4 regions of the Agrobacterium sp. 22-3639C2 genome follow, and region 4 is predicted to be linked to each of the others. Evidence: riboswitches for the same ligand, from Rfam matches in the RefSeq annotation. Region 4 holds a riboswitch; each other region holds the start of a gene.
The links. Region 4 has a riboswitch for cobalamin ahead of bluB (5,6-dimethylbenzimidazole synthase). Riboswitches for the same ligand answer to the same signal wherever they lie in the genome.

Region 1 (2,196 bases), on a different contig from region 4:
CTCGCCATCACTGACGATGTCGATGCCGGCCTGTCGCTGATCGTCCAGTGAAAGGCGCAGGGCATCTCTCTTGCCTTCCAGTAATTCCTCGCCCTCCAGCTTCCAGGGCGACCACAGTTTTTCGGGCTGCGCAAGCCAGGAGGGTTTCGGCAGGCTGCCAGCAGTCGATGTGGGGAGAAGTTTCTTCACGGTGGGACCTCTTCTAAGTGATGCTCAGGCGGGGCGGTGAGCAAACAATTGCTCAAGGACGGCGCGGTATGGCTTAATGAAGTGTTTTTCGGTGAACTTACCCTGATCCACCGCCAAGCGATTTCGTTCGTCGCGATCGTAAATGACCCGGGTCAGCGAATAGTCCTGGTGCTTCAGGTTGGGCTGGTAAAATGTCCCGGCTGCTGCGTTCGCATTGTAGATTTCGGGGCGATAAATTCTCTGAAACGTTTCCATCGTGCTGATGACGCCGATTAGCTCAATATTGGAGTAGTCGCCCAGCAAGTCCCCAACAAAGTAGAACGCCAACGGCGCAACGCTGCCTGCAGGCATGAAGTAGCGAACCTGCAATCCCATTTTCCCGAAATACTGGTCGGTGGACGAGAACCCATTCTGCCGGTATTCGACGCCCATGACGGGGTGATGATTTTCGGTCCGGTAATAGGTCTTGCTGGTCGAGGCGCTGATGCAAATGACCGGCGGCTTGCGAAAGTACGAGCGGTAGGCATCCGACCGCAGAAAAGACTTGAACAGGTTTCCATGCAGGTCGCCGAAGTCGGCCGGAATGCTGAGGGCAGGAACGCTCTTGTTATGCTCCGGCAGCACAATGCTGAAGTCGTAGTCTCGCACATAGGAGGAGAAGTTATTCCCCACAATGCCGTCGATACGTTCACTGGTTTTGTGATCGATGATCGTCGTCTTCAGTATCTCGATGAGGGGAAATTTTTCACCTGCGACATCGAAGCTCATGTCGACCGAAATGATCTCCAACTCGACCGAGTATCGGTCCGATTTGGGATTATCCCAGTGCGCGAGGGCGTTGAAGCGGCTGTCGATCATGCGCATGACATTGCGCAGGTTTTCCTGCCGCTTTTCGCCCCTGGCCAGATTGGCGAAATTGGTGGTGATGCGCGTATTTTCTGAAGGACGATAGTCCTCATCGAAGGGTACGCTCGTGATCGTAAAAATGCAGGTCTGAGACATGTTGTGCCCCTATAAAGTTGGGGGCATGGGTCTGCGGACGCATAGCAAGACAGGCCGCGACAATGCAGCCTTTGCTACGGCACACTGGGACACCCCGCCCGTGGACGTTACTTCACCAAAGGCAGGTCTCCTGGCTCACGGATCATCACTTCCGTCCGTCTTCCCGGGGTAAACCAGTGACATATTGGACTTCAGCTCGCCGCTTACAGTTGCGGGGGCAGCGTCGGCTTTTCCGCATGACACGGAGCACCGACTTCCCTCTTAGCCCCGGCACGTTGCGTGCAACGACTGGGGAACCTTAGGCGTGACGACCATATTGTAAGCCACGTCATCGGTCAACATCATATAACGATATCTTTATGTCCTTAAGTCTACGTTTCCATTGTCGGTTCCGACCGAGTAGGTTGCATTCGGCGTTGTCAGGCGATTCTCACATACGCGGACCTGACCGTGGCAAACGTCTCGCTCCACGCAGTTGAAAGGATCAGACCACACCACGAATAGTTCCTAGCGCGGGAGCAGCCTGGTGATACCGTCTAGGCGCCCAGAGCGCGTTCCGCCAGACTTAGTCGCTCCAGAAGAGCCAGTACGTCGATCGACGGTTCAGGAGGCAATTGGGGCAGCTAGAAGGCGCGCATGATTTCGCCTGCCACAGGCGTTTCATTGAAGCGGCCTCGCCGGAGGTTGGGATGCTATCCGAACATGCCCTACTGTGCCGGCGCAGCGCTAATAAAGGAATCGGCGTTTGAATTAAATAGCGAATGAGCGAAGGCAAGCACCCTTAAATTGCGGGCCGATAACATCACGGACGCGTATCCGCATCAGCACCGCCGAATTTGTGCTCGGGCCTTCGAACGGCCCCATGTCGTTGAAGGTGCACAGGAAGTTCCGATCCGCACCCGGCATCTGACAGGTCTGGCAGTGGGCGGTATTCGGCTTCGTTAATCGTACCGTCAGGCTTGAATCACTGGAACTGCTAGTCGGCAGTCAACGTTGCGGTTTTAC
Region 2 (2,196 bases), on a different contig from region 4:
AGCGTTGAGAAAGGTCGGGGTTGCCGGCTGGAAGCGGCCGGAAATGATTTCATCCATCAGATCGCGGGCAAGCTGCTCGTCGCCACGCGCCAGAGCCAACGCCACCATGCAGACGCGGTCCTCATAACGCTCCAGGTAACGCTTTCCGTCGAAGGTCTTCAGCGTATAGGACGTATAATATTTGAAGGCGCCGAGAAATGTCGGAAAACGGAACTTTCTGGCATAGGCCTCGTCGTAGAGGTCACGGACGAAATTGAAGGAATACTGGTCCAGCACCTCCTGTTCGTAATATCCCTCGGTCACGAGATAATCGAGCTTTTCCCTGAGATTATGGAAAAACACCGTGTTCTGGTTGACGTGCTGAAGGAAATATTGCCGTGCCGCAAGGCGGTCCTTGTCGAGCTGAATCTTCCCGTTTTCATCGTAGAGGTTCAGCATCGCGTTCAGCGCGTGATAGTCCAGTCCCGCGTCCAGGTGTTTCTGCGCAGCGGTTACTTGTTGTTTGGCATCCGTGTTGCGCACCGCGCTCGAGGTCAGCGTGTCCAAAATCGTTCCAATCCATGATTGACGTTGGCGACATCTTCCTCCGTGCCGAGAAGCTCGAAGCGGTAGAGAAACGGCACCGCGCATTTACGCGACACGATATCTCCGGCGGATGCGAAAGCTGCGCCAAAATTCGTATTTCCCGCCGCGATGACGCCGCGAATGAGATTTCGGTTTGAGGGCTCGTTCAAAAACCGGATAACCGGTTTCGGTACCGCTCCTTTCATGCCGCCGCCCCCATAGGTGGGGGTGACGAGAACATAGGGCTCCGACACGTGAGGAACGTCTTCCTCGGCGCCGAGCGGCAGGCGAAGCAATCGTCGCCCCAGTTTTTGAAGGAAGCGATGAGTGTTCTCAGACCGGCTGGAATAATAGACGATCAGCCCCATCGCATCGCCTCCTCAGCTGATCGAGCCAATCATGTCCGGACGGAAACCCGCCCAATGGCGTTCGCCGGCAACGACCACGGGAACCTGCATGTAACCAAGGCCGCGAACGCGATCGAGGGCATCCGCGTCTTCTGAGATATCGACGATCTCGTAGCTGACACCGATGCGGTCAAGCGCACGATAGGTGGCAGTGCACTGAACGCAGGCGGGTTTGCTGTAAACGGTGACGGTCATTGTTTCCTCTTTCGAAGCCGCCTTTACGCACGGCTCAACATTGCCCGCCTGCAATCACAAGCGGGTGGCGATGGTTCTGTCATTCTGGCGAGGCGCGGCTCAGGCCGCGTAAGATCGCTGTCTACGCCGACGAGCGTAGAAACTCATAAAAATGCACTGGCATGACTTCACCCCGAAGCTTGTTCTGGAGGGGGCAGAAAAGGGCGCACGCAATTCATTTGCGTCATACACCTTCCTTCCGGACACCCCGCCCGTGGACGTTTTCGCTCAAGGCAGGTCTCCTGACTTGCGGGTCAAAACATCCATTCCCACCTTCCCGGAGCTTTTAGCGCCAGTGGCTCAAATCGGAACGATGCTCACCGCTTACAGTTGCGGGGGCAGTTTCGGCATTGCTTCACCATAATGGTGTTGCGCACCGAATTCCCGTCTTAGCTCCCGACGCTTGCGAATCGAAAGAACCTTGAACACCACATATAGTATATGATGAATTTTTTTCGTCAATAATTAGACATGCGAAAGCCCCACCCTGTGGATCAAAAAGATTCAACACATGGTCAACAAAGGCTTAACGGTGAATGCTCGATGCCGCCTACGGACGGAAGCGGCGGGTTATTCCCAGATATCGATGCGAATATCGGCGGGGCGGGAGTTCTCAATCACCCGCTTTCCGTTGGGAAGATCATTTTCGAACAGTTTGGCGTGAATCTCGGTCGCATCGAGACCATAGCCCTGCCATCTATCCCGCAGGCGTTCCTCGAGCACCGCAACGGATGGGCCTACGAAGACGGTAAGATCGAAGCTGCCGGAAAGCTTCGTCCACGGCGCCTCGTTCAACAGCAGATAGTTGCCTTCGGCAAGAATGAAGCGTGTTTCTGGCGCGATGGCGCGAGCGGAGGCAATGGCAATTTCGCGGGAGCGGTCAAAAACCGGGACAAGAACTTCCTGCCCGCCCTGACGAACTGCGGAGACGATATCAAGAAAGCCGCGCACGTCGAAGGTCTCCGGTGCGCCTTTTCGCGGCAAGAGCCCC
Region 3 (2,196 bases), on a different contig from region 4:
CAGCGCCAGCGAGGCGCCACAGCACGCGGCAACAACGGCGCGGCTGAGGCGGTAACTCCAGACGATGCCCTCATCCAGCGGCTCCAGCGGATAACCCGCATGGAAGACACGATTGGCAATGGTCTTTGCCACCACGTCGAACGGAATGGCAGTCTCGCCGATGGCCGCACCGGCCATCAGCGCGACGAGCAGCAGGGCGAGTGCGGCAAAAGCCAGACCCGCCCTGCCAAGATTGACGGAAAGACCGTTCACTTGGCGAGACCGGCTGTTGAAATCGCCTCGGCCAGCGTTTCAATGCCTTCGATCGTGCGGATGGTCGGGTTCATCGCCTGCGCGTCCATTTCGAAGACATGGGCCGCCTTGACGGCGGGCATGATGCTGGCAACCGGATCGGTAGCGAGGAACTTGAGCTTGACGGCGACGTCATCGGCGGGGAAACGCCGGCGGTCCATCTTGCCGGCAACGATCACGGACGGATTGGCCTTGGCGATGGTTTCCCAGCCAACAGTCGGCCATTCCTCATCGCTTTCGATAACGTTCTTCAGCCCGAGCGCGGACATGATGTAACCCGGCGCACCATTGCGGCCCGCCACGTAAGGATCGATATCCAGCTCGGCGCTGGAGAACCAGAAGACTGCTGAAATCTTGCCATTCGCCGAAGCGATCTTGGCGCGGGCGGCTTCCTCACGCTTTTTCAGGTCGGCAACGACTTCCTCGCCGCGATCCTGCACGTTGAAAATTTTCGCAAGGTCGCGGACCTCCTGGTAGATCAGGTCCATGGTGAAAACGGACTTGCGCACGCCGTCGCCGCCGCCGGAATTGTCCTTGCCCATGCAATCGGCAGGGGAGGTATAAACGGGAATACCGAGTTCGGCGAATTGCTCCGGTGTTCCGACAACGCCTTCGGGACCGATCTGCCACTGGAACTGCGTCGTCACGAGGTCTGGCCTCTTGCCAACCACCGCCTCGAAGCTCGGATCATTGTCGGCAAGCCGCTCCACCTTGGCATTGGCGTCTTCGTAACCCTTCAGAACCGGGCCGATCCACAGCGCCGTGCCTACCACCTTGTCGGCCACGCCGAGCAGATAGAGAACCTCGGTCGTGCTCTGGCCGACCGATACTGTGCGGGCGGGCGCCTGCTTGAAGGTGATTTCGTGGCCGCAGCTATTGATCGTCAGCGGATAGGTGGTTTCGGCAGCCTGAGCGGCACCGGCGGGCAAGGCCGCTAGTGCGACAGCCAGAAGACCGGCGGAAACCGGCAGGCTTTTGAAATGAAACATATGTTCTCCAGTCTAAATAAAGTGGCGTGATCCGCAGGCCGCGCGTCAAAACGCGTAGTGACAGAGCGACAACAAGTGTGGAGATGGAGAACGGGACTCTAAATACGTTTCCGCGGACGGAAAGGTCATAATCAGCTCCTCTTCCGGGCATCCCCGCCCGTAACGATGGTCAATATTATGACGGCAGGTCTCCTGGCTCACGAATATACGCCGTTCATCTGCCTTCCCGCACCTTGAAGGGTGCAGTGGCATGACGCTTTTCAGGCGTCACGAGGATGAGCGGCAATCCGCTTACAGTTGCGGGGGCAGCCACGGCATTGGGCGATAGAAATCACCCGCACCATGTTCCCTATTAATCCCTTGGCCCTTCGGCTTCAGGAACCGTCGCTTTCTGACATAAGGGGCAAGCGCCGGGGCGTCAATTGCGATAGTGCCGCAGCTCAGCACAAAGACGGACCCGCCAACGCGAAAATTTTTGTAGCGCCGGAAGGCGCCGGTTGCGGCGCGTCTTTGGACATGGTGGTAAGGGTTTCAATCACCACCAGCCCGGATTGCGCAATAAAATCAATAAAGAGACTATTGTCGCTGATGGTGTCGAGACGCACCAGCTCATCGTCCAGATCGGTAAAATGCCGCCTCACAAGCGCAATCGCATCCATGTCCGCACCCGCAACGACCGGACCGATAATGTGGCCCCGCCCTGCCGCACGGCGCAGCGCAAAAGCGGTAAGACGGTTCGCCTCAAACACACCGTAACCCGCATTCTGCGTCAAAAGTCGCTGCAAAACGTTCCGGCGCGAAACGCCAAAAGCCGCCCGGTCTAGTTCCACCACATCAGTCAGATGACCTGCGGATAACGGCTCTATTCGTTGTTTTCTGCCGGGCGGCGGTATCTCGAAAAGGCAATTCGCCCTTC
Region 4 (2,196 bases):
GGCCGGAAGCTGAGAAACCCTATTCAAGCATCACGACCATTCCATCACCGCAAGGTGACACCTCCAAAAAACCCACCGAACTGCAGCAGGCCGCAAAGCCGCCGGAACAACCGGTTCCGGAACGCGACTATGACCCGAACAACAGCAGGGTCCGCGTCATCGGCCCTAAATTCCTGCCCGACCAGACAGGCCGGATCGACCTGAAGAACCCGGCGCTGAAGGGCATTCAGCCGCAGCAATAGCTCCCATCAAGCACGCGGTATGGAGTTGGCAACGCTCTATCTCACTCACAAGGCGGTCGCGTGTTCTCTTTACCGCCCGCCCCAGCGATTGCGAAACACCAGCTCCTCCAGCGGCACGCGCTGCCGCCAACCCTTCACCGCCAGTTCCGGCTCGGTATAAAGTGTATCGACGCGGCCGAGGCATAGCCAGGCGACGATCTCGATGTGGTCCGGGATTTCCAGAATGGTCCGAATGTCGCTATCGTGGAAAATGCTGACCCAGCCGACGCCGATGCCTTCGGCGCGCGCTGCAAGCCAGAGGTTCTGGATGGCGCAGACGGTGGAATAGACATCGGTGCGCGGATTGTGGGTGCGGCCCAGCACCACCTTGCCGCCACGCGTCGGATCGCAGGTGACGCAGATGCTGAGCGGCGCCTTGCGGATGCCCTCAAGCTTGAGGCTGCGGTAAAGCGCCTGCTGCTCCCCCTCGAACATCGCCGCCGCCTCGCCATTGGCGCGGCTGAAGGCAACCCAGGCTGCCTGCCTGACCGCACCGTCAGTGACGAGCGTGAAATTCCACGGCTGCATGAAACCGACCGAGGGCGCGGAATGCGCCGCCTTCAGCAGGCGCTCGACCACATCTTCCGGCAATGGATCCGGAAGGAACTGGTCGCGCACATCACGGCGGGTTTCGATGGCACGGTAGATCGCCTCTCGCTCCCCCTCGGAAAACGGGTAGGCGGGCGAAAGCGCGTGATCGAATGCATTTGCGTCGAGCGAACTGGTCGCGAGTGGATCGGTCGGCATCGTCTATCCCCAACAATGCTGGCGCGCCGCCACGAAAACCGGCTCCGGTTTTCGCCTGCACGACGCGCTGCTGCAACAACCTGCCGCCGTCCACGCGGTCTGGTCTATCCTGTCAGGCCGGTCTTCTGACTCGGCTTCATCCGCCCACTTTCGCCTTCCCGAATGGATTCAGTGGCATCAAGAAAAAGGGCATCCGCCTCACAGCGCTGGGCACGTTCCGGTCTTGCACCGGATTCCCGATTCTCCCGCCCTAAAGGGCAGGCACCTGACGAAGAAGCTTATGAGCAACAAAGATTGCAAATACAAGTATCTTGCGCAGCGATGCGGCAATGTGACCGTGGCCACCTCACCGGCGTATTGCGGCCTTCAGCCGCCGCGCAGACGCGCGCCAGCTGAAGCACCCCTACCGCATCACCCAACGGGAAAATACCGCACATAAGCGAACTCATCCCCGTCCGGTGACCAGTTGGGGGAATTCATCGTTCCCTGCCCGCCGAAAAGGTCAAACAGCGTTTCGGCATTGCCGCCATCCATATCCATCAGCCGCACGCGCACGTTGAGGTCGCGCGGATGGTCGAAGACATCGGCGTCGTAGGAGACGAAGACGACCTTGTCACCGCTGGGGGACGGATGCGGGAACCAGTCGCCATAGGCGCTGTCGGTGATACGCTCGACGGCCGAGCCATCCACCCGCACGCGCCAGATCTGCATCTGGCCGGTGCGGCTGGAGTTGAAATAGATCCATTCTCCATCCGGCGAATAATCCGGCCCGTCATTGCGGCCCTCACCATGGGTAAGGCGTGTCTCAACACCGCTGTCTATGTCCATGGAATAAATATCGAAAACCTGATCGCGAATGCCGCAATAGGCGAAACCTTTCCCGTCCGGCGACCAGCCGTGCCAGTAGGACGGAAGGTTCTTAGTCATCAGACGCGGCGTTCCGCCCGTCGAAGGCAGCAGATAGATGGCACTCTTGCCGAACTCCACCTTGTCGGAAATGGCATAAAGCGAACCGTCAGGCGAAATGCCGTGGTCATTGTTGCAGATTGTCGCAAAGCCGGTATCGACCTTTTCCGGCGAAGGGTCGCCGGCAAGTGACAGGCGATAAAGCAGACCGTCGCAGTTCAGAAGCAGGTATTTCCCGTCCGGCGACCAGTTCGGAGCCTCG

Region 1: linked by a shared signal. The riboswitch ahead of ACQZ6D_RS17890 (DUF1852 domain-containing protein) and the one ahead of bluB (5,6-dimethylbenzimidazole synthase) in region 4 are both predicted to bind cobalamin.
Region 2: linked by a shared signal. The riboswitch ahead of nrdH (glutaredoxin-like protein NrdH) and the one ahead of bluB (5,6-dimethylbenzimidazole synthase) in region 4 are both predicted to bind cobalamin.
Region 3: linked by a shared signal. The riboswitch ahead of ACQZ6D_RS10635 (ABC transporter substrate-binding protein) and the one ahead of bluB (5,6-dimethylbenzimidazole synthase) in region 4 are both predicted to bind cobalamin.

The regions. Positions count from the first base shown of each region.
Region 1 covers NZ_JBNWDB010000004.1:116,338-118,533, reverse strand. Annotated here, with positions in the region: gene ACQZ6D_RS17895 (methionine synthase) at 1-189, opposite strand, end outside; gene ACQZ6D_RS17890 (DUF1852 domain-containing protein) at 214-1,191, opposite strand; cobalamin riboswitch at 1,295-1,507, opposite strand; partial or broken gene ACQZ6D_RS17885 (Fic family protein) at 1,702-1,844, opposite strand.
Region 2 covers NZ_JBNWDB010000003.1:880,934-883,129, forward strand. Annotated here, with positions in the region: gene nrdE (class 1b ribonucleoside-diphosphate reductase subunit alpha) at 1-546, opposite strand, end outside; gene nrdI (class Ib ribonucleoside-diphosphate reductase assembly flavoprotein NrdI) at 534-932, opposite strand; gene nrdH (glutaredoxin-like protein NrdH) at 945-1,166, opposite strand; cobalamin riboswitch at 1,421-1,644, opposite strand; gene ACQZ6D_RS17310 (nucleoside triphosphate hydrolase) at 1,776-2,196, opposite strand, start outside.
Region 3 covers NZ_JBNWDB010000002.1:650,471-652,666, forward strand. Annotated here, with positions in the region: gene ACQZ6D_RS10630 (FecCD family ABC transporter permease) at 1-252, opposite strand, end outside; gene ACQZ6D_RS10635 (ABC transporter substrate-binding protein) at 249-1,280, opposite strand; cobalamin riboswitch at 1,446-1,681, opposite strand; gene ACQZ6D_RS10640 (GNAT family N-acetyltransferase) at 1,721-2,196, opposite strand, start outside.
Region 4 covers NZ_JBNWDB010000001.1:619,953-622,148, forward strand. Annotated here, with positions in the region: gene ACQZ6D_RS03050 (DUF2865 domain-containing protein) at 1-242, shown strand, start outside; gene bluB (5,6-dimethylbenzimidazole synthase) at 312-1,028, opposite strand; cobalamin riboswitch at 1,127-1,312, opposite strand; gene ACQZ6D_RS03060 (TolB family protein) at 1,440-2,196, opposite strand, start outside.